3 regions of the Paraburkholderia sp. AV2 genome follow, and region 2 is predicted to be linked to each of the others. Evidence: riboswitches for the same ligand, from Rfam matches in the RefSeq annotation. Region 2 holds a riboswitch; each other region holds the start of a gene.

Region 1 (7,794 bases), on a different contig from region 2:
CAATTTTTGAAGTGAGTGGGTTGGAATTTTGATATTTGCGGTTCTTGTTGTTTTGGCGTTTTCTTGTGTTCGTGGTGGTATGCCAGGGTTGCCCCTGTGCGGGGCGGCACCTACTTTCTTTGCCGCGGCAAAGAAAGTAGGCAAAGAAAGCCGCTCACCCCGCCAGTGTGACGCCGTCCGCCACTCGCCCACCTTGGTAGTGGTTCCGGGGCGTCTGCCATCACTGGCCGTTAGCCGGAGTGACAAGGCGCTCATCCTTCCGGCGGCGCTGCGCGCGCCGAAGGGCATAACCCGAACCAGCGGTATGCACACCGAAATGCCTCGCAGCAAGGCCGGTTTCCCTTGCAGACCTGTCTGCGGCGCGCGTAGCGCGCAGCAGGAGGTATGAGCCCTTTGTCACTAACGTGGAGGGTGCGGGGTGACAGACGCTCCGGAGCCACTGGCTATTGTGGTGCGGGGTGAATGGTGGCTGGCATTAGCGGTGTGAGCGGCTTTCTTTGCCTACTTTCTTTGCCGCGGCAAAGAAAGTAGGTGCCGCCCCGCACAGGGGCAACCCTGGCAGACCACCACGAACACAAGGAAAGGCCAAAACAGCAGGAACCACGAATCAAACACCCCGCGACAAATCCCAAACACGCACCAGACGCAGCCACAGTAAGCACGGCGCCGCCGCGTTACCGAGCCGGCAGGCCCCCACCCCAATTCAGCATCAACTTCTACACTAGAATATCGCATCCACCGCCCCGCACTCCCTCCGATACCGAATGCAAGCGCCCAGCGCCACCGTCCCGATCTCCCTCGTCAACGGCTTTCTCGCGGCGGCTGGCGCGAAAGACGAAGTGACGAACCGTTATCTGAAGCAGGCAGGCATCGCACCGGAACTGCTGGGCGAACCAGGCGCGCGGGTGACCGAAGAGCAGTTCTCGACGCTCTACCAGGCGCTGGCGATCGAACTCGACGACGAGATGCCCGGCGTCTTCAGCCGCCCGTTTCGCAGCGGCACGCTCAAATTCCTCTGCCTGAGCCTGCTCGACGCGCGCAACCTCGAAACGGCATTGCATCGCTTCGGCCAGTTCTTCCACATCGTGCTGGACGACTTCCGTCTCGAGTCCCGCCGCATCGGACCGGTGGCGCAGGTCGAGCTGTGTCCGAACCCCGACTTCGGCCCCCTCGGTCCGCTGGGCCAGGAACTCATGCTCAAGCTCGCGCACGGCGTCGGTTCCTGGCTCATCGGGCAGAAGATCCCGTTGCTGCAAGTGGAGTTCGCCTGCGAGCAACCGCCCCATGCACTCGATCACCGCTACTTCTTCTCGGGACCGGTGCGCTTTGGTTGCCGGGCTACGCTGATGCGCTTCGGCACGGCCTATCTGGATCTGCCGATCCGCCAGAGCAAGCGCAATCTGCGCAACTTTCTCGCGCGCTCGCCCGGCGACTGGATCTTCGAAACGTTCAGCGAGCAGCGAACAGGCCATCGCGTGCGGCAGTTCATGGCCACCGCGCTGCCCGATCTGCCGACCATCGAAGCGGCGGCGCAGAACCTGAATTGCTCCGTGCGCACGCTGTGCCGGCGGCTCGCGGCCGAAGAGACTTCGTTCCAGTTGCTCAAGGACGAGTTGCGGCGCGACATCGCCATCCAGCGCCTCACCGAGACGCAGGACACGATTGCGGCCATCGGCGGCGACATCGGCTTCGACGATCCGAGCGCGTTCCACCGCGCCTTCCGCCACTGGACGGGCAGCACGCCCGGCACCTACCGCGTGCGCGCCTGAGAGGCCTGGCCTACCCAGGATGGGGGGGCGGATCGATCGCAGCAGTGCTGCATGATGCGCCTTGCGGCGCCACGCCCTGCATCTGCACGCGGGCTGGCCGGCACGGCGTGGCCAGATTTGTCACCAGGTGGGCAGATTTGGACAGTCGGCGAAGCCGCTTTGGCGCTACGATCTGCCCCAGATCCCGCCGTTCCCGCTCCTTTACCGACGAGACCCGCGGCGAGACCCATGGCGAGACCCGCGCCGCGGCGCCACCCTCTTACCGCACCACTGGAAGGACCATCATGAGCTACACCGCCCCCGTCAAGGACATGCTGTTCGTGCTGAAAGAACTGGCCGGAATTGACAGCGTCGCTGCGCTGCCGGGCTTCGAGGACGCGAATCTCGACACGGCGCAGGCGGTGCTCGACGAAGCCGCGAAGCTGTGCGGCGAAGTGCTTGCGCCGCTGAACGTGGAGGGCGATCGCGCGCCCAGTAGCTGGCGTGACGGCGAAGTCACGGCGACGCCGGGGTTCGCGCTCGCATTCCGCCAGTTCGTCGAGGGCGGCTGGCAAGGTTTGCAGCACCCGTCCGAGTACGGCGGTCAGGCGCTCCCCAAGTTGATCGCGACGCCGTGCATCGAAATGCTCAACGCGGCGAACCTGTCGTTCGCGCTGTGCCCGCTCTTGACCGACGGCGCGATCGAGGCGCTGCTTACGGCAGGTACCGAAGAGCAGAAGGCGCGCTACGTGCCGAAGCTGATCTCGGGCGAATGGACCGGCACGATGAACCTCACGGAGCCGCAGGCGGGCTCCGATCTCGCGCTCGTGCGCACGCGCGCCGAACCGCAGGGCGACGGCAGCTACAAGGTCTTCGGCACGAAGATCTTCATCACGTGGGGCGAGCACGACATGGCGGACAACATCGTCCACCTGGTGCTCGCGCGCACGCCCGATGCGCCCGCCGGCGTGAAGGGCATTTCGCTCTTCATCGTACCGAAGTTCCTCATCAATGAGGACGGCTCGCTCGGCGCGCGCAACGACGTGCATTGCGTGTCCATCGAGCACAAGCTCGGCATCAAGGCGAGCCCGACTGCCGTGCTGCAGTACGGCGATCATGGCGGCGCCGTGGGCTACCTCGTGGGCGAAGAGAACCGCGGCCTCGAGTACATGTTCATCATGATGAACGCGGCGCGCTTCGGCGTGGGCATGCAGGGTATCGGCGTGGCCGACCGTGCGTATCAGAAAGCTGTAGCGTACGCAAAGGAGCGCGTGCAGAGCCGTCCCGTCGACGGATCGGCGGTGCAGTCCGTCACCATCATTCACCACCCCGACGTGCGCCGCATGCTGGCGACCATGCGCGCCCTGACCGAAGGCGCCCGCTCGCTCGCCTACGTGGCGGCGGCCCACAGCGATCACGCCCATCGGCATTCGGACGCTGCGGAGCGCGCACGTCATCAGGCGGTCTACGAGTACCTCGTACCCATCGTGAAGGGCTGGAGCACGGAGATGGTCAACGAGGTGGCAAGCCTCGGCGTGCAGGTGCACGGCGGCATGGGCTTCATCGAGGAGACGGGCGCCGCACAGTATTACCGCGATGCGCGCATTCTCGCGATCTACGAAGGCACGACGGCCATTCAGGCCAATGATCTCGTGGGCCGCAAGACCGTGCGCGACGGCGGTGCGGTGGCGAAGGCGCTGCTGGCCGAAGTTGCCGCCACGGTCGATGCACTGGCGAAGGCGGACGGTCCGGCGGCGGCATCGATGCGCGCGCAACTGGAGCAGGGCGCAAAGGTGCTGGCGAACGTGGTGGCGTTCGTCGTGGCGAACACGAAGACCGATCCGAATGCGGTGTTCGCGGGCAGCGTGCCGTATCTGAAGCTGGCGGGCGTCGTGCTGTGCGGCTGGCAAATGGCGCGCGCGTTGTTGGCCGCGCAACGCAACCGCTCGGACGACCCGTCGTTCCATGACGCGAAGATCGCGATTGCCCAGTTCTATGCGGAGCATGTGCTGCCGCTCGCGAGCGGTTTCGAGGCGTCCGTGCTCAGTGCGCGCGGCGCGCAAGGCGTGCTCGCGCTGGCGGAAGACCAGTTCTGATTGGCGAGTCTGGGGCCGGGCGGCATTCTTGTCGCCCGGCCCGCTCGCGAAAATTCCTGATCTGCTGTAACCCCACCGAACTTCCAGCCGAATTAACAGCAGGGTCCAGGCGACTTGTGCCGCCTTACCGATCCGCTGACCCGCGCGCCCGCGCGGGCGTGCCGCTGTGGAGGGACATCATGCGCCTCGTTGGTCTGCTCGGTGGTTTCCTGTTGATGCTCGCCTTACTGGTGGCGAACGCGTCCTATGCGTCGGATGCTTGCCACGCGACGAGCGGGCCCGGTACTGCGGCCGTGGTTGAGCTCTATACGAGCGAAGGCTGTTCGAGTTGCCCGCCGGCCGATCGCGAGTTGAGCATGCTCTCGCGCGAAGCCAGTCCGGGATCGGCCGTGATTCCGCTCGGCTTGCACGTGACGTACTGGGACAGCCTGGGCTGGCAGGACGTGATGGCGCAGAAGGTCTTCGACGCCCGCCAGAGCGAACTCGTGGCCGCCGGTCACGGCACCTTCGTCTACACGCCGGAATTTTTCGCGAACGGCGAGGAGATTCGCTCATGGCATGGCACGTTGCCCGAAGCGATCCGCAGGATCAACACCACACCCGCGCCGGTGGAGATAGCGCTGACGACGCGCTCCGATGCGAATAACACCGTCGAGCTGGAGGCGAGGGTTACGCCTCGCGATACTCGTGCGTTACCGGCGGACGGCGCGCAGCTCTATTTCGCCGTTACGGAAGACGGGCTCGTCTCGCATGTGCTGCGAGGCGAAAACGGCGGCACGACGCTTTCGCACGACAGTGTCGTGCGGCTCTGGGTGGGGCCTGTTTCACTGGGTTCGCAGGGCGGAATCGTGCGGCGCGATATCGCCGTGCCTCCCCAATGGGACCGCGCGCGTCTGCATTTTGTCGCACTGGTGCAGAACGGGCGCGATCAGGTTTTGCAGGCCGTGAGGGCTGGAACTTGCGGGGCCTCGTGAGCGAGGCAGCGCCTCACGAGGCCGCGTGGTGGACCCATCACCATCAGAACGTATACGCAATCTTCCCAAACGCCGTCCGCCCAAGGCTGTTATACCCATAGGCCGTCATGTACTGCCGGTTGAACAGATTCGCCAGCGAGGCGGACAGCGCGAGGTGCGGATTGATCTGATAAGAAGCGCGCAGACTGACCGTCGTCCACGAAGGCAGGTAAATTGTGTTCTCCTGATCGTCGAAGGTCGATCCGTTGTAGAGAATCGAGATGCCCGTGCTGAGCGCGTGGAGGTGGAACTCGTCCCACGTGTGATCGACGCTCAGGTTGACTGTCTGCCGCGGCCGGCGGTTCAGCCAGGTATCGTCGGTGACGTCTTCCGGATTCAGCAGGCCGACGGTGAGGCTCACCGGCGTGGACTTGCCGAGCGTGCCCTTGTATGAGAGGTCGATGCCCTGGATATGCGCACGGCCGACGTTGAACGGTATAAAGGTCTCCGAACTGTAAGCAATCAGGTCGTGGAAACGCGTGTCGTAGATGGCGGCCGTGAAGGTGCCGAACGACGTGTTGGCATCGAGGGCCGCTTCGACGCTGTCGCTGCGTTCCGGTTGCAGATCGGGATTGCCGTACTGCGGATAGTAGAGATCGTCGAACGTTGGCAGGCGGAAGGCGTTGCCATAAGACACGCGCGCCGTGTAGACCGGCGTGATCTCCCACGCCAGCGAGACATTGCCCGTGTTCACCGTCTGGCCTTCGACGATCTCGTGGCGCCCTGCGAGGAACAGCGTCCACGGGCCGAGCGTGGTCGACTGGTGCAGCGACACCGCCGAATCGTCGCGGGTGGGTACGCCGGTCGGGATATCTACCGGCAGGAAAGCCTGTTCGCGCGTGAAGTCGTAGGCGAGCTTCGTCTCTCCGGTGAATGGCAGTCCGAACAATCGGTTGCCCGTCTCCTGGTGCGTGAGCGACGTGGACGTGCTGAAGCGCGTGGAGTCGATTTCGTCGGTGGGAATCGTCGGATCATTCGCGTAGACGAACTGACGATCGGTTGCGTAGCCCACCGACTGATCGAACTGCGTGGTCGGCGTGATGTCCCAGTGGAACGCAATGCCCGTGGTCAGTTGATGATCGAGCTGCCGGTCGTCGCCGCCCGCGTTGTCGTAAGACAGATCGGAGCGGTGATAGAGCATGAACGTCGAGATCGACCAGTTGTCGCGCGCATAGCCGAGGCGCGCATCCACGTCTTGGGCGTGATACGGATTGCGCCCGTCTTCGTGGCCGTAGGCCCACGGCTGGGTCGCGTCGATGCCCGCAGTGTTGTAGTCGTGCAGGCCGAGCGAATACGTCAGGCCGCCCAGCGCGGCCAGCGGCCCGGTGGAGGGGACCGTGCCCGAGGTGCGGACCTGCGTGTCGAAGGTCTTGTTCGAGCCGCCGCCGAACGAGACCGTGGTCTGGTTCGGCTGGTTCGACGCGTGGCGCGTGAAGAGCTGCACGACGCCGCCCACCGCATCCGCGCCGAACGAGGCGGCGGCCGGCCCGGAAATCACCTCGACGCGGTCGAACGCCTCGGTCGGCAGATCGGCCCATTCGGCCTCGCCCGTGGTGGCGGAGCCAATACGTATGCCGTCGATGAAGACGGCCACCTGCTGGGCTGACGAGCCGCGGATGCTGACCGAAGCCGCCGATCCCGGCCCGCCGTTCTGCGAAACCGTCACGCCGGGCAGCGTGGCAAGCGCCTGGGTGATGCTGGGATCTTGCGGAGCGAGACGATCGAGGTCCGCGCGCGTGAGGACCTGGGTGCTCGCGTAGCGCCGGTCGAACGACTGCGGCAGATGCTGCGTGTCGCCGACAACGAGAATGCTCGGCAGCGCGGTTTCGCCGTGCGCCTCGTCAGTCTGATCGGTCTGGTCCTGTTGTGCGAGCGTCGCGTCGTCGGCGGCATGGGCGTTGTGCCACGCGCAGGCCGTCACGGCCGACGTGAGAATGAATTGTTTTAGTTTCATGTGCGGGGCTGAGGTCAGGGCTGTCCCTGCAGCGAGCAGCCGCGCGTAGCGGCGCTGGCGCTTCGGGACACCCCGCCCGTTGCGGCTGCATGGACCTCGGTTGATGGCAGGTCTCCTGGCTCGCGGGTCTGCGTCCTCTGCCGGCCTTCCCGGTTTCCCAGTGGCTCGCGCGGGCATGGACTCGCCGCTCACAGTTGCGGGGGCAGCCGCAGTCTCGAAGCGCGCGTTTTTGAGGCGCGCCTTTACTGCGTTCCCTTTTGATCCCGTCGCCGGGAACCATCAGCGCGCAAGGTTAATGCGCCATGGTTCGCCGCGTCAATTGTCCGGGCCGCGGGTGATGCGAAAAAGGCACGGAAGGCGCGCAGCACGAGGTGCGTTTCCCGGTGCGTTAGCGGCCGGCGCCCGAAATAAAAATGAAAGAAATCCCCGGTCGAGCGGGCCAGTCCGCATTGCCGCTCCGGCTGCAGCGGTGCGTGGATGCCCGGTCTGCGCGATTCCCGACATGATTCCAAACATAACTGCTACGCAGCGTTAGCCACGCGGACCTTTTGCTAGCATGGCCCTCCCTGAATTTCAGGTGTCGTCATTGATCCGGAAGTCAGGGGTGCATAGCGGGTGCACAGAGGGCGCGCGGCGTCCGCTCATCCGGATCGGATCTACAGAAGAAGGGGGAGACGTATGGACATGCTCGGCATGTACCCGACGTTTTACGTTCCGGGCATCGGTACGGCCTGGGTCATGGGGATCATCGGCGTGATACACGTCGTGGCGTCCCACACATCGGTCGGCGCTTCGTTTCTGTTCGCGCTGCTCGAAACGCGGGCCTACCGCGAGAACAAGCCGCAGCTGATGGAGTTCATCAAGCGCTACGGCATGTTCCTGCTCGTGTTCTCGTACATCATCGGCTCGATCACGGGCCCGGGGATCTGGTATGCGATCACCGTGGCGAGTCCGCGCGGCGTGAGCGGGCTGATCCACAACTT
Region 2 (7,794 bases):
GCCATCTCGACGAGGGCATAGCCCTGCTGCAAACCGCTCTCTCGATCAACGGGAAGCAGGCGGCGATTCACTCGAACCTCGCGTTCGCGCTCAATGCCAGATCGCGGCACAAGGAGGCGCTCGAGCGTGCCAACCACGCGCTCGCGCTGATGCCGGATTTCGTCGACGCGCTGACCAATCGCGGCATGGCGCTGGGCGCACTCGACATGCCCGCCGAAGCGCTGGAGAGCCTCGATCGCGCGCTTGCGCTCAAGCCTGAAATGCCCGAGGCCTGGAACAACCGCAGTTGCGTGCTGCGCGACCTGGGCCGACCCGAAGAGGCGGTAACGAACTGCGACCGGGCGCTCGCGCTGCGGCCCGATTACGCCGAAGCCTGGAGCAATCGCGGCAATGCCCTGAGCGACCTGAACCGGCCCGCGGAAGCCGAAGAGAGTTACCGCAAGGCCATTGCGGCGGCACCTGGCCTCGCCGACGCCTGGAGCAATCTCGGGCTCGCGCTCATCGACATGAATCGTCACGCCGACGCACTGTCCAGCTACGACCAGGCCCTCGCGCTGAAGCCCGACCATGTCGAGGGGCATTGGAATCGCGCGTTGTGCCTCCTGCAGATGGGCCGGCAGGAGGAAGGCTGGCACGAGTACGAATGGCGCTGGAAGCGCAGGCGCAACGCGGCGAGCCGACGCTCGTTCGAAGTGCCGTTGTGGCTTGGCGACGCGCCGCTCGACGGCAAGGCGATTCTGCTGCACGCCGAGCAGGGCCTGGGTGACACCTTGCAGTTCTGCCGCTATGCGTCGATGCTGGCACGGCGCGGCGCACAGGTGGTGCTGGAGGTCCAGCCCGAACTGGTTCGGCTGCTCGCGCCGCTGGAAGGCGTCGCGCACATCGTCGCGCAAGGCGATCCATTGCCGCCGTTCGATTTGCACTGTCCGCTGCTGAGCTTGCCGCTTGCGTTCAAAACCGATGTCGCGACCCTCCCCGGCACAACGCCGTATCTGTTTGCGGATGCGCAAGCGGTCGGGCACTGGGAAGCAAAGGTGAGTCAAGCAGCGGGTCCGGCGGCGCTGAAAGTGGGGCTCGTCTGGGCGGGCGGCGATCGGCCTCATGTCCCCGAACTCCGAAAGAACGATGCACGTCGCTCGATCGCACTGGAGCGGATGCTTCCGCTCTTCGACGTGCCGGGTGTCCGGTTCTTCAGCCTGCAGAAAGGCGCGCCCGCGCAGCAGCTTGCCGCGTTGCAGGAGCGTGGCGCAGGGAAGCCTGGCGCCGATATCGTCGACTTCACCCGCGAGCTTGCCGACTTCGCCGACACGGCCGCACTCGTGTCGACCCTCGATCTCGTGATCTCGGTCGATACGTCGACGGCGCACCTCGCGGGCGCAATGGGCAAGCCGGTCTGGATCCTGAACCGTTTCGATACGTGCTGGCGCTGGATGCTCGAACGCAGCGACACGCCCTGGTATTCGAGCGCCCGGTTGTTCCGGCAGCCCGCGCTTGGAGACTGGGATAGCGTTCTCGCCGCGGTGCGCGAGGCGCTCGCGGCACGCGTGGCGACGATCCCGTCCTGAATCCCGGCGAGGTTGCCCTGGCTCACCGTCATGGGAAAAGCGCAACTAACGGTCCGCCACGCGCCGCATCGCAAACAGCAGCATCGCGGCGCACTAAAAAGCGAGCAAGGAGGGGCGGGAGGTCAACTTTGTCGCGTACCGCTATGAAAGCGCGCGCAACTGCTGGCGCAGCCGATCGACTTCACCCGGAGCAAAGGGCTTTTCAATTTCGGCATGCATCTGCTGCCACAAAGGGAAAGCCTCTGCGAGCAGCCGCTGGCCGGCGGGCGTCAGGGTGAGCAGACGGCTGCGCTTGTCGTCCGGATCCTGCGTAATGGTGACAAGCTCGCGCCGCTCCAGTGGTTTGAGCGCGGCCGTTAGCGTGGTGCGATCCATCGCGAGCAGCGAGGACACGTCTTTCATCGCCGGGGGATGGGGCCGGTTGAGCGACATCAGCAGCGAAAACTGCCCGTTCGTGAGGTCCAGCGGGCGCAAGGCGTCGTCGAAAATGCGCGCGAGGTTGCGTGCCGCGCGCTGCATATGCAGGCACAGGCAGCAGTCGCGAACCATCGCGGTCATTTCGAAGGGAATTTTTTTCGCCCGTGCCATGTTGCAATTATGTTGATATCAACCTATCCTGTCAAGGCTCGAAGGGCAACATTCCGTTGCTCCCCTCATCGGACGGAGGATCTATGAGCGATCAGCAATTGTTTCTCGCGGTGTTTCTCGGCAGCAAGGACAACCCGCGCATGCATGCGTGGATGGCATTGCCGGAAAAAGAACGGCTCGCCAGGCAGCGGGAGGGCATTGCGGCCTGGCATGCCTGGGTCGACAAGCATCAGGCGGCGATTGTCAACATGGGTGGTCCGCTCGGTAAGACTTTGGCCATCGGCGAACATGGCGTCAAGGAAACGGTCAACGCGCTGTCTGGCTTTACGGTTGTGCGCAGCGCCTCGCATGAAGAGGCCGCGAAGATGTTTGAAGGCCACCCGCATTTCGCGATCTTCCCGGGCGAGTCGGTTGAAGTGATGCCCGTTCTTCCGATCCCTCGCGGCTGACTTCCAGGGAGCCGTCATGAAACTCTATGGATTTCCAGGGACCCGCGCGCAACGTGCGCTGTGGGGGCTGCACGAAGTCGATGCCGATTTCGAATATGTGTCGGTGAACCTGCTCCAGGGCGAGCACAAGCAGCCCGAATTCCTGCGCATCAATCCGGCGGGCAAGGTCCCCGTGCTGGTGGACGGCGACCTCGTGATTCCGGAGTCGGCCGCGATCGTGCTCTACCTTGCGGAAAAATATCCGGAGAAAGCGCTGCTGCCGGTCGATCTCGAAGCACGGGCGCAGGTGTATCGCTGGACCCTGTTCGCGGTGACCGAACTCGAACAGCCGCTCTGGAGAATTACCCGGCACGCCTTTCTTTACCCGCCGGACAAACGCCTACCGGCCGATATCGAGCTGGCGCGCGAGGATTTCAAAGCCATGGCCGCGATCCTCGAAAAGCATCTGGAAGGGCGTCAGTTCCTTGTTGGCGACAAGCTGACGGTGGCCGATTGCGTGATGGTCTATCTGATCGATTGGGCGAACGAAATCCAGTTGGTCGATGGATTCCCGGGCTTGCAGGCATACCTCGAACGCCTGTATGCACGGCCCGAGGCGCCGCAGCGAATCGCCGACGCGCGCAAGGCGGCGTGATGCCGATGCACGCAAGTTTGCGTGACATCGGCTGCCCGCCGCAGCGCGCGCGGTGAATTACTGGCCCGACCGGTAGACCGGCAGCTCGTCGTAGCGTTTCAGGCGGTAGATGGCGAACGACACCAGCCACGCGAGGATGAACACGCCGATGATGACGAAGCCGAGGTTGTTGAAGTTGTCGTTGAGGGTGCCGATCAGATCCCAGAAACCGCCTTTCAGGTTGAACTGGTCGGCGATCAGCCCGAGCGTTTCGATGCCGCCGATCAGCACCGCAACCAGCACGGAGACGAGCGTGATCGTGAGGTTGTAGTAGAGCTTGCGGATGGGGCGCACGAAGGCCCAGTCGTAGGCGCCGAGCATGAGCACGCCGTCGGTCGTATCGACGAGCGACATGCCGGCTGCGAACAGCACGGGAAACACGAGCACGACGCTCATCGAGAGGCCCTGCGCGGCCTGGCTTGCCGAAATGCCGAGCAGGCTCACTTCCGTTGCGGTGTCGAAGCCGAGGCCGAACAGGAAGCCGAGCGGCAGCATCCACAGCGGTCCCGAAACGAAGCGGAAGAGCGGGCGGAAGAGCCGGGCGAGGAGGCCGCGGTTGTTCAGCAGCAGATCGAGATCGTCGTTGTCGTAGGGCTTGCCGCGGCGGACCTTGTTGAAGGCGCGCCACACGCCGCGCAGGATGACGATATTCATCGCGGCGATGAGAAACAGGAACAGCGCGGAGACGCTGGTGGAGATGACGCCGCCAAGATCCTTCCAGGCTTCGACGCGGCTTTCGAGGGCGGCGGCCGTCGCCGCGACGGCTGCCGCGACCAGCAGCACCACGGCGGAGTGGCCGAGCGCGAAGAAGAAGCCCACGGTCACGGGACGCTTGCCGTCCTGCATCAGCTTGCGCGTGACGTTGTCGATCGCGGCGATATGGTCGGCATCCACGGCATGGCGCAGGCCAAAGCCATAGGCGAGGAGGCCTGTGCTCAGGAGCAGCGGGTGAGCGTGAAAGGCGATGAATGCCCAGATCCAGGCACCGATGTTGAAGGCTGCAAGGACGACGTAGATGCCGATGACGCGGCGGCGGAGGGACGCCGGAGCGGCAACCGTTTCCAGAGTGGTGGACATGTGACAGATCCTGAGGTCGGGACTGTCCCTGCAACGAGCGACCGCGTAAAGCGGCGCTGGCGCATTGGGACACCCCGCCCGTTGCGGCTGCATGGACCTCGGTTGATGGCAGGTCTCCTGGCTCGCGGGTCTCTGTCCTGTGCCGGCCTTCCCGGTTTCCCAGTGGCGCGGGGTGGCATGGACTCGCCGCTTACAGTTGCGGGGGCAGCCGCAGACTTTCGAAACCCGGCCGTTTTCACGGCGAGCTTCGACTGCGTTCCCTTTTGATCCCGTTGCCGGGAACCATCAGCGCGAAAGCGTAATCGCCCCTACGTTGCGGTGTCAACCTTTCGAGCAAAACCGCTCTCACCCCCTGCCGCGTTCAGAACTGCTCGATCCAGGCCGCGAGGCGGTCGGCAGGAAATTCCGTTCTGTGCTGAGTGGGCAGGAACGCCATGCCACTGTCCTTGCGTACCGGTTCGAGCGCGAAGTCGTTCCCGTCCAGCCAAAGCAGGCTGGCCAGCCAGACGGCGTGCCGGACCGACACGGCCTTGCTGGCCGGCTCGCCCAGGAACTCGGCCAGCGCGGTGAGATCGTCCAGGATCAGGCCGTCGCCTTCGCGCCGGACCGTGATGCCCGCGTGCTCCAGCGTTTCGGCCATCGCGGCCACCGCGTTGCCGGTGGTCGAGCCGACGTGGCGGTTACGCAGCGCCGCGAGGTTCGCCGCCACCATATGGCCAAACGTGCCGCTTCGGGCGCTCTCCGCAGCGATCAGATCGGAGTAGTCCATCAGCAGCCAGTCCGGCTCGGGACTGGGTACCTCGGCGAGTACCGCCGCAGCCAGGTAGGTCTCCACCGGCTGGAACCGCTCGGGCCCGATCAGCGCGGCCGAGAGGGACCGGACAAGGCCGATCCGCGTGGCGAGCGTCTGCTTTTGCAGCACGCCCAGCTTCTCGCGCACGAGCTGGTCCCGCTCCTTGCGCAGCTCGGCCAGTTCGAGCGCCTGTTTCAGCTCCATGCGCAATGCGGTGATGTCCCACGGCTTCTTGATATAGCGGTGGATCTGACCGAGGTTCACGGCCGCCACGGTCTGGTCGATCTCCGAATACGCGGTGGTCAAGATCCGCACGATATGCGGATAGCGCTCGCTCGCGTAACGCAGCAACTCGTTGCCGTACTCGCCCGGCATGCGCTGGTCGGAGACAAGGACCCCCACCCTGTCACCGTGTGCGTCCAGCAGCGCCTTGCCTTCCTCTACCGAGCCGCCAGTCAGGACCGGCGCCAGGCTTCCAATGGCACGCTGGAAGTACTTCACGGCCGTGGCCTCGTCATCGACGAAGAGGATCGCCGGTGACGACTCCTGGTTGGCTTTCGCTTCGTTCATCAACAACTCCTGAGTGTTTGACCTTTGATAGGGGGGAAATCCAGCACTACGTTGGTGCCAACCCCCGACGTGGACTCGATCCGAAGTCCACCGCCGCAAGACTGCATGACACGGTTGCATAGAATCAGGCCCAAGCCGTGGCCGCCGGATTGTGCGTGCGTTGTAATCGGGTCCGTCAACAGGCGGGCTTTGATCTCGGGCGGAATGCCCGGGCCGTTGTCGGAAATGCCGATACCGGGACTGGGTTCCGCCGTGACGGTAAAGCGCACAGACGGAGCGGGAATATCCGCGAGCGCGCGCAGCGCGTTCGACAAGAGCGAGGAGAGCACGAGCGCCACGCAGTTCGGCTGCGTGACCACGGCAAAGTCGCCGTCGACCTCGACCTGTACCCACGACCGCTGCCCCGCAGCGAACGGATAGGTATCGAGCAAGGCGGAAATCAGCCCGTGCGCCGTGATCTCGCTGCGGGCGTCGTCCCCGGCAGGCTTGCGGCGCCCGTTTTGGACCGAGCGCCAGAAGGACGAAACCACCGCGAGGCAGTACTGCGCGCTCTCGCGCATGGATCGGGCGGCGCCGTCGATATCCCACTGCGACTCGTGCTGCTCGTCGGCGCGATGTTCGATGTTGCTCGCGTTCAAGGCGATGGCAGCAAGCGGCGTGTTCAATTCGTGCGCCAGAAAGGCCAGAGTCTCGTCGATCGCGATCAGCCGGTGATTCTGGATGGCGCGTTCCTGGTGGCGCTCGAACGCCAGTTGCAGCGTCTCGCGCACGGAAGCCTGCCTGAGCGGCTTTTCGAGGATGCGGAACACCTCGCCGGTATTGACCGTCTGCAGCAGCACGTCGATGTCGGCATAAGCCGTCACCAGAATCCGAACGATGTGCGGGTAGTCGTGCGCCACCTGGCGCAGCAGGTCGCCGCCGTCGCGGCCCGGCATGCGGAAATCCGTGACCAGCACGGCAATGCGGGCGCTGTCCCGCTCCAGGACGGCGATGGCCTCATCGCTGCTCGTGGCCAGCAGGACCTCGTAATCCGCACCGACCATGCGCGAGAAATACTTTCCCGCCAGCTCTTCGTCGTCGACGTAGAGAACCGTGGGCTGTGTTTGCCGGATGTCTTGCCGGATTTCGTTCATGGCGTTCTCACGGCGCGCGCGACAGATCGAAGCTGAACGACGCCCAGTTGCCCAGCTCGCTCTCGGCGAACAGCAGGCCGCCGTGGCGCTCGATGACCGCATAGCTGATCGACAAGCCGAGGCCGAGGCCTTGTCCCACCTCGCGGGTGGTAAAGAACGGCTCGAACACGCGCGCGAGATTCTCGTCCTTGATGCCCGGCCCGTTGTCCTTGACCGTCACGGCGAGGCGTTGCTCCTCCCATTTCGCCGAGATGTGAATCGCCGGCCCGGTGGTGCCCGCGTTGCGCATGGCCAGGACTGCGTTGGAGAGCAGGTTGATCAGCACGCCGATGATGGCCGCTTCGTCGCCCTGCACGAGCGTATCGGTCGGAAGCTCGCGCGTCACCGTGACGCCGCGCAATTCGTGCGCGACAAGCCGCGTAGCGGAATCGAGCGCTTTTTCGAACAGGAAGGGCGTCCCCACCTCCGCTTCGGCGCCCGGCTTGCGGTAGGCAAAGGTCTTGAGGTCCGACACGATGTGCTGGATCCGCTGCATGCCCTGCTTGGCGTCGACGAGACATTCCTGCAGCGTTGGCTCCGCTTTGGCCGCGGGCTCTTCCATAGCGACTTCGATTGCCATCAGGCAAAAGTTCACGGGGTTATTGACCTCATGCAGCAACCCCGCGGCAAGCGTACCGATAGCCGCCATCTTTTCCTGCTGCAGCAACTGCCCCTTGATGTCGACCAGCTTGCGGTTGATCGATTCGAGCTCGGCGTTCTTCTGCGAGACTTCCGCCTTCAGGCGGAACAACATGAAGCGCACCCGCTCGTTGAAGAAGGTATAGACGCCGCTGGCGGCAGCGGCGAACAGAAGGAGCAGGACGTTGACGGTCAGCGTGCCGATAGGCGCGCCGCCGCCGGAATGCAGCAGGCAGGCAATCAGGTAGAGCGCGCAGGACAACACGCC
Region 3 (7,794 bases), on a different contig from region 2:
CGTGCGTCGAGGTCGGCGATCTCGCTCGCCTGATGCAGGCCGAGATGCCGGTCGGGCAGTTCGATGAGGGCGTCGCCGGCCACGTGGCCCAGCCAGCGGAGGTCGGCCGGCAAGGCTTCCTGCAGCATCTGCGCATGCCGTGCCGAGCCCACGCGGTTCGCCAGCACGCCATGGAACGGGACGTCGAGGCGAAAGCGCGCGAGCCCGAATGCGACGGCGCCGAAGGTCTGCGCCATCGACTTCGCCGAGATCACGGCCGCCACCGGCACGCCGAAGGTCGTGGCGAGATCGGCGCTGCTGGGCGTGCCGTCGAAGAGGCCCATAACGCCTTCGATCAAAATCAGGTCGGCTTCCTGCGCGGCCTGCGTGAGCAGCGTGCGGCAATCGTGCTCGCCCACCATCCACAGATCGAGCGACATGACCGGCGCGCCGCTTGCGCGCGCGAGGATCATCGGATCGAGAAAGTCGGGCCCGGTCTTGAAGACGCGCACGCGCCTGCCGGCGCGGCGGTGCAGGCGCGCGAGTCCCGCCGTGAGCGTGGTCTTGCCCTGGCCCGAGGCGGGTGCGCTGACGAAGAGCGCGGGGCAGGCAATGCTGGCAGCGCGGGCAACCATCGGCTCAGAACTCCACGCCCTTTTGCGCTTTCACGCCCTGCTCGCGGTACGGATGCTTCACGAGCCGCATTTCGGTGACGAGATCGGCGGCTTCGATCAGCGCGTCGGGCGCGTGGCGGCCCGTCACGACCACGTGCTGCAGCGGGCCGCGCGCATTCAGCACGGCGAGCACTTCGTCGAGCGGCAGGTACTCGTACTTGAGCACGGTATTCAGCTCGTCGAGGATCACCATGCCGTATTCGCCGCTTTCGATCATGCGCTTCGCCTCGTTCCAGCCCTTGCGCGCGGTGGCGATGTCGGCGTCGCGATTCTGCGTGTTCCAGGTGTAGCCGTCGCCCATCGTCACGAAATCGCAATGGGCGACGCTGCTAAGGAAGTCGCGCTCGGCCGTGTGCAGCGCGCCCTTGATGAACTGCACGACGCCCAGCTTCATGCCGTGGCCCAGCACGCGCACGGCCATGCCGAAGGCCGCCGTGCTCTTGCCCTTGCCGTTGCCGGTGTTGACGATCAAAAGCCCTTTTTCGACGGAAGCCGCCGCCTGCTTCTTTTCGTGGCCTTCACGGCGGCGTTGGGTCATGCGCAGGTGCGAATCGGGATCGGTTTTCATGGGCGAAACGAGGTCTGAGGATGCGGGGTTCTTAACGTGTGCGTATGCACCGCCGGTTTAGCGCGGCGCCTGCGCGGGAGTAACGACTGCGGCAACGACCACGGCAACCGCTACGGTCACGCCGTCGAGCGCGAGCTTGCCGCACGCCAGCGGTCCGCCGCCGGCGGCGAGCCGGGCGCAAGGCTCGCTCACGCCATCGACGCCGAACTTCGTGCGCGCTGCACCCGATGGCTCGGCCTCAACCGGCACGGCAGCGATGGCTTCGCGTGTGTACGTGTGAAGCGGCAAGCCATGTGCCGCGCAGAACGCGAGCAGCGCAGGTTCGTCGGCTTTCGCGTCGAGCGTCCCCACGGCCGCAACGCGAGCCATCGGCAACACCGCGAGCGCAGCCCGCACGGCGCGCTCGATCTGCGCGAGCGTCGCGCCGCGGCGGCAGCCGATACCGAGCGCAAGCGCTGCGGGGCCGGGTAAGGCGGAGGGCGCGGGAAGCAGGCTTGCAGACGTAGCGGAATTCACGGTGAGTGCTTGGAAACAAGGCAGCGGACAGGGCAGCAGACACCGCGGCGCGGGCTTTGCCCGTTGCCCGGCGGATGCGCGCATACGATAGCACACGGTTTTTCGCGCCCGGGCGCGAGGTCCCGGCGCCAGGGGTAAACAACAGCGGGCGTCCGGGCCTTTCCTTGACGATCCCGTGGCCCACGCCTACACTCGCACGCACTCTGGTGCTCGCGCGCGCGTTCCTTGCGCGCGCAGTTAAACGGGAATCAGGGAGCCATCCCGGCGAGGGACTGGCCAACCTGAACTGCACCCGCAACGGTACAACGATCGCTTCGCCCTGCATGGGCGAGGCAAGCCGCTTCGACGCATGCGCGCCGCATGCAGCTCATGCCACTGTGCAGACGGTCCGCGAGGACCGGCGCGCGGGAAGGCGGAGCGGCGTTTCGTCAGTCCGGATACCGGCCAGACACGAGGGATTCGCGCTGCGGGGAGGCGGTGCCGGATCCATGCTCCACGCCCGCGGCCATTCGCGCCGAAGGAATACCTCATGAACATGCGCAAGATCCCGGTCACCATCGTCACGGGCTTTCTCGGCAGCGGCAAAACCACGCTGCTGCGTCACATTCTTCAGCACGCGGGCGGCTTGCGCGTGGCGGTGATCGTCAACGAGTTCGGCGAACTCGGCATCGACGGCGAAATCCTGCGCGGTTGCGGCATAGGCTGCGACGAGAACGGCAACGAACGGGAAGGCCAGCTCTACGAACTGGCCAACGGGTGCCTTTGCTGCACCGTGCAGGAAGAGTTTTTCCCGGTGATGGAGCAACTGCTCGAGCGCCGCGGCGAGATCGATCACGTGCTGATCGAAACGTCGGGGCTCGCGCTGCCCAAGCCGCTCGTGCAGGCGTTTAACTGGCCATCGATTCGCAACGCCTTCACGGTCGATGCGGTAGTGACGGTAGTGGACGGCCCCGCCGCCGCGAGCGGCCAGTTCGCCGAGAACCCCGAAGCCGTGGACGCGCAGCGCAAGGCCGACCCGAATCTCGACCACGAATCGCCGCTGCACGAGCTGTTCGAAGATCAGCTTTCGGCCGCGGATCTCGTCATCCTCAACAAGACCGATCTGCTCGACGCGGCGGCGCAGGATGCGCTCATCGAGGAACTGCGCGAGGAACTGCCTCCGCAGGTGAAGATCGTACGCGCGCAACATGGCCAGCTCGATCTGCATACGCTGCTCGGGCTCGAAGCGGCCTCGGAGGAAAGCATCCATCTGCGCCACGACCATCATGGTTCCGCCGACGATGCCGATCATCACCACGACGAATTCGATTCGGTCGTCGTCACGGCCACGGTTGCCTCGCGCGAGGGCGCGATCGAGGCGCTGCAGCGCCTTGTGGACGCGCACACGATCTATCGCGTGAAGGGCTTCGCCGCGCTGCCCGGCGCTCCAATGCGGCTCGTGGTGCAGGGCGTGGGGCGCCGTTTCGACAGCTACTTCGACCGCCGCTGGAACGCGCAGGAAGCCGCGTCGCAGTCGCTCGCGAGCCGCTTCGTGCTGATCGGCGAAAATCTGGACGCCGCCACGCTGCAACGCGCATTCGAAGCCGCGCTCGCACCGGGCGCGCTGGCCTGATCGACCCACGCCAACGCCAGCGACACTTCTCTCATGCATTTGTTGCGAACGACGCCGGGCGGCTTCGTCGACGATACGGCCGGCGTGGTCCGTATCGACCAGCAGCCCGCCGACATCGTCATCCTCAGTTCCGCCGACACGACGCTCGCGCTGCTCGCGAGTATCGTGCCGCGCCTGCCCGCCGGGTTCCCGAGCGTGCGGCTTGCGAACGTCACGTATCTGCGCCAGCCGGCCTCGGTGGACTTCTATGTCGACGACGTGTTGCAGCATGCGCGCGTTGTCGTGGTCGATCATCTGGGCGGCGAGGCCTACTGGCCCTACGGCATCGAGCAGGTGGTCGCGCTCGCCAAACGCCGCGATCAGTTGCTCGCGATGTTCTCCGGCGACCTTCAGGAAGATCCCGGCCTGATCGCGAAGAGCCGTGCCGAGCCCGAATTCTGCCGGCTGCTGTGGCGGTACCTGCGCGAAGGCGGCGCGGCGAACGCCGAGGGTTTCCTGCGCGCGCTCGCGTGGCGCGCCTTCGGCTGGGGCAGCGAACCGGCACCGCCGCTCGCGCTGCCCGCGGCCGCGCTCTATCATCCATCGCGCGACGTTGCCACGATCGAAGACTGGCGCGCGCGCTGGCAGCCCGATGCGCCGGTGGTCATGCTGCTCTTCTACAAGGCGCATCTGCAGGCCGCCAACACGGCGGCGTTCGATGCCCTGATCGATGCCTTGACGGAGCGCGGCATGAATCCGCTGCCGCTTGCCGTCACTTCGCTCAAGGACACGTTGAGCCGCGACGTGATCGACGGGCTCTGCGCCGCGCACGACATCGCGCTCGTGCTGAACACCACGGCTTTCGCGGCCTCGTCGCTCGACGATCCCGCGCCGCTCGCGCTCGCGGGCGACGCGCCGGTGCTGCAGGTGATCCTCTCCGGCGGCAACCGCGAATACTGGCTCAAGGACAATCACGGCCTTAATTCGCGCGACATTGCCATGCATATCGCGCTGCCCGAAGTGGACGGCCGTCTCATCACGCGGGCGATCAGCTTCAAGGGGTTGGCGTACCACTGCAAGGAAACCCAGGTCGACGTCGTGCGCTATCAGCCCGATGCCGAGCGCGTGGCGTTCGTGGCGGAGTTGAGCCGCCGCTGGTGCCGTTTGCGCCGGCTGCCGAATGCGGAGAAAAAGCTCGCGCTCGTGCTCGCGAACTATCCGGCGAGCGAAGGGCGCATTGGCAACGGCGTGGGACTCGACACCCCGGCCTCGGTGGTTGGCCTCCTGCGGATGCTGCGCGACGAAGGCTACGCCGTGGCCGACCTGCCCGATCTACCCGAGGATGGCGACGCGCTCATGGCGCGGCTCACGCAGGGCGTGACCAACGATCCGGACACGCGCGCGCTGCGGCCCGCGTGGCAAAGCCTCGCCCTCGACGACTACCGGCGCGCGTTCGCGCGCTTGCCCGCCGCCGCGCAGAACGCGCTCATCGCGCGCTGGGGGCCGCCCGAGCAGGATCCCACCGTGCGCCGCGGCCGCTTCATGATTGCGGGCTGGCGCTGCGGCCAGGTCTTCGTCGGCATCCAGCCGTCACGCTCGCGCGGCGACGACACCTACGCGAACTATCACGACGCCGAACTCGTGCCGCCGCACGCGTACCTAGCATTTTACTTCTGGCTGCGCGAGACCTTCGGCATCGACGCGATCGCGCACGTGGGCAAGCACGGCAACCTCGAATGGCTGCCGGGCAAGAGCGTCGCGCTGGCCGATACCTGCTGGCCCGACATGGCGCTCGGCCCGCTGCCGCACGTCTATCCGTTCATCGTCAACGACCCCGGCGAGGGCAGCCAGGCCAAGCGGCGCGCGCAGGCGGTGATCATCGATCATTTGATGCCGCCGCTCACGCGCGCCGAAAACTACGGCCCGCTGCAGGATCTCGAACGGCAGGTCGATGAGTATTACGAAGCATTGATGGTCGATCCGCGCCGCGCGAAACTGTTGCGCCGGACCATCCTGGAGACGATCGTCGAGCACCGGCTGCACGAGGAACTCAGCATGCCGGCGCCGCAGGACGAAGCGACGGAAGACGCGTTGCTCACGCGTGCCGACGCCTGGCTCTGCGAACTGAAGGAAGCGCAGATTCGCGACGGGCTGCATATCTTCGGCGCGTCGCCGCAGGGGACGCAGCGGCGCGACACACTGCTGGCGCTGGGCCGCTATGCGTGCGGCGACGGGCAGGGCGCGAACGCCGGACTGATCGACGCGCTCGCACGCGATCTGCGGATCGATCATCTGCTCGACCCGGCCGCCGTGGACTGGGCCGCGCCGTGGACCGGGCCGCGCCCGGCGCTGCTCGAAGCGGTGAGCGAGACGCCCTGGCGCCACACGGGCGATACGCGCGAGCGGCTGGAGGCGCTGGCGGGATCGCTGGTCGCGCGCGTATGCGACGCCGGCACGGTGGAATGCGAAGCATCGTTGCCACAAGCTGCGAAAGTGCTCGCGCGCCTTGCCGACGACGTGCTGCCGCGCCTCGACGCCTGCGGCACGGAGGAACTGCGCCAGTTCCGCCGCGCGCTGGAGGGCCGTTTCGTGCCGCCAGGCCCGAGCGGATCGCCCTCGCGCGGCCGCCCCGACGTGCTGCCGACAGGCCGCAACTTCTATTCGGTCGATACGCGCGCGGTGCCGACGCAGGCCGCCTGGTCGCTCGGCATGAAGTCGGCGCAACAACTGATCGAGCGCCATCTGCAGGAGCATGGGGACTACCCGCGCGCCGTGGGACTCTCGGTCTGGGGCACGGCCACCATGCGTACGGGCGGCGACGACATCGCGCAGGCGCTCGCGCTGATCGGCGTGCGGCCGAAGTGGGCGGCGGGCAGTCATCGCGTGATCGACTTCGAGATCATGCCCGCCGAGGCGCTCGACCGGCCGCGCATCGATGTGACGCTGCGCGTTTCCGGATTCTTCCGGGACGCGTTTCCGAACGTCATGCATCTGTTCGACGCGGCGGTGCAGGCCGTGGCCGACCTCGACGAGCCGCCGCACTTGAACCTCCTGCGTGAGCGCGTGCTGCGCGAGCGCGATGCGCTCGTCAAGGGCGGCATCGAGCCAGCCGAAGCGCGCCGCCGCGCCGGCTGGCGCGTGTTCAGCGCGCGGCCGGGCCATTACGGCGCGGGCCTGCAGGACCTGATCGACCAGCGCCAGTGGCAGACCGATGCCGATCTTGCGCAGGCCTACCAGGCGTGGGGCGGCTATGCGTATGCCCAGAACAGCGCGGGCGACGAGGCGCGCGAGGCGTTCGGCGCGCGTCTCGCGGCCATCGACGTCGTGCTGCAGAACCAGGACAACCGCGAGCACGACGTGCTCGACTCGAACGACTACTACCAGTTCCAGGGCGGCATGGCGGCGGCGGCACGGCACTTCTCGCGCGAGCAGCCGAGCCTCTATCACGCCGACCACAGTAACCCTGCCGCACCGCGCATCCGCCCGCTCGCCGAGGAGATCGCGCGCGTGATCCGCTCGCGCGTGGTCAATCCGAAATGGATCGACGGCGTGAAGCGCCACGGCTACAAGGGCGCGGCGGAAATGGCGGCGACCGTCGACTATCTGTTCGGCTACGATGCGACGGCGCGCGTGGTGGGCGACCACCAGTACGCGCTCGTGGCCGACGCCTATGTCCACGACGACACCACGCGTGCGTTCCTCGCGCGGCACAATCCGCACGCACTGCACGCTATCTGCGAGCGCCTGCTCGAAGCGATCCAGCGCGGGCTGTGGCAGCAACCCGGTGCTCATCGCGCGCAACTCGAACAACGTCTGCTCGAAGCCGGGCAGCAACTGGAAGGATTAGCACCATGAGCGCAGCGGCGCTTCCCCCCGATTTTCGACCCGCCTTTCCGTTCACCGCACTGGTCGGCCAGGCGCCCTTGCAGCAGGCGCTGCTGCTCGCGGCCGTCGATCCGGCCATTGGCGGCGTGCTCGTGAGCGGCCCGCGCGGCACGGCGAAATCCACGGCGGCGCGTGCGCTGGCCGCGCTGCTGCCCGACGGCGCATTCGTCACGCTGCCGCTCGGCGCGAGCGAGGAAAAGCTGATCGGCTCGCTCGATCTCGAAGCAGCGCTGCGCGAGAGCGCCGTGCACTTTTCGCCGGGGCTGCTCGCGAAGGCGCATGGCGGCGTGCTCTACGTCGACGAGGTCAACCTGCTGCCGGATGCGCTCGTGGACGTGCTGCTCGACGCGGCGGCGAGCGGCACCAACACGGTGGAGCGCGACGGCATTTCGCATACGCACGACGCGCGCTTCGTGCTCGTGGGCACGATGAACCCGGAGGAGGGCGAGTTGCGGCCGCAACTGCTCGATCGCTTCGGGTTGATGGTGGAACTGGAGAACAGCTTCGATGCCGCGGAGCGGCAGCGCATCGTCAAGGCACGGCTCGCCTTCGACGCGGATCCGCATGCGTTCTGCACGTCC

The links. A riboswitch is a leader RNA that binds a small molecule or an ion and turns the genes downstream of it on or off. The one in region 2 is predicted to bind cobalamin.
Region 1: linked by a shared signal. The riboswitch ahead of V8683_RS03635 (TonB-dependent receptor domain-containing protein) and the one ahead of V8683_RS20815 (HoxN/HupN/NixA family nickel/cobalt transporter) in region 2 are both predicted to bind cobalamin.
Region 3: linked by a shared signal. The riboswitch ahead of cobW (cobalamin biosynthesis protein CobW) and the one ahead of V8683_RS20815 (HoxN/HupN/NixA family nickel/cobalt transporter) in region 2 are both predicted to bind cobalamin.

The regions. Positions count from the first base shown of each region.
Region 1 covers NZ_JBANLK010000003.1:148,919-156,712, forward strand. Annotated here, with positions in the region: gene rhaS (rhamnose ABC transporter substrate-binding protein) at 1-10, shown strand, start outside; gene V8683_RS03620 (AraC family transcriptional regulator) at 765-1,769, shown strand; gene V8683_RS03625 (acyl-CoA dehydrogenase) at 2,054-3,844, shown strand; gene V8683_RS03630 (DUF1223 domain-containing protein) at 4,024-4,818, shown strand; gene V8683_RS03635 (TonB-dependent receptor domain-containing protein) at 4,862-6,811, opposite strand; cobalamin riboswitch at 6,900-7,107, opposite strand; gene V8683_RS03640 (c-type cytochrome) at 7,505-7,794, shown strand, end outside.
Region 2 covers NZ_JBANLK010000032.1:903-8,696, forward strand. Annotated here, with positions in the region: gene V8683_RS20795 (tetratricopeptide repeat protein) at 1-1,565, shown strand, start outside; gene V8683_RS20800 (MarR family winged helix-turn-helix transcriptional regulator) at 1,707-2,153, opposite strand; gene V8683_RS20805 (YciI family protein) at 2,237-2,602, shown strand; gene V8683_RS20810 (glutathione S-transferase family protein) at 2,619-3,236, shown strand; gene V8683_RS20815 (HoxN/HupN/NixA family nickel/cobalt transporter) at 3,294-4,352, opposite strand; cobalamin riboswitch at 4,443-4,654, opposite strand; gene V8683_RS20820 (response regulator) at 4,714-5,715, opposite strand; gene V8683_RS20825 (ATP-binding protein) at 5,715-6,848, opposite strand; gene V8683_RS20830 (sensor histidine kinase) at 6,856-7,794, opposite strand, start outside.
Region 3 covers NZ_JBANLK010000016.1:76,024-83,817, forward strand. Annotated here, with positions in the region: gene V8683_RS13925 (cobyrinate a,c-diamide synthase) at 1-614, opposite strand, end outside; gene cobO (cob(I)yrinic acid a,c-diamide adenosyltransferase) at 619-1,221, opposite strand; gene V8683_RS13935 (cobalamin biosynthesis protein) at 1,279-1,713, opposite strand; cobalamin riboswitch at 1,925-2,200, shown strand; gene cobW (cobalamin biosynthesis protein CobW) at 2,273-3,349, shown strand; gene cobN (cobaltochelatase subunit CobN) at 3,383-7,183, shown strand; gene V8683_RS13950 (ATP-binding protein) at 7,180-7,794, shown strand, end outside.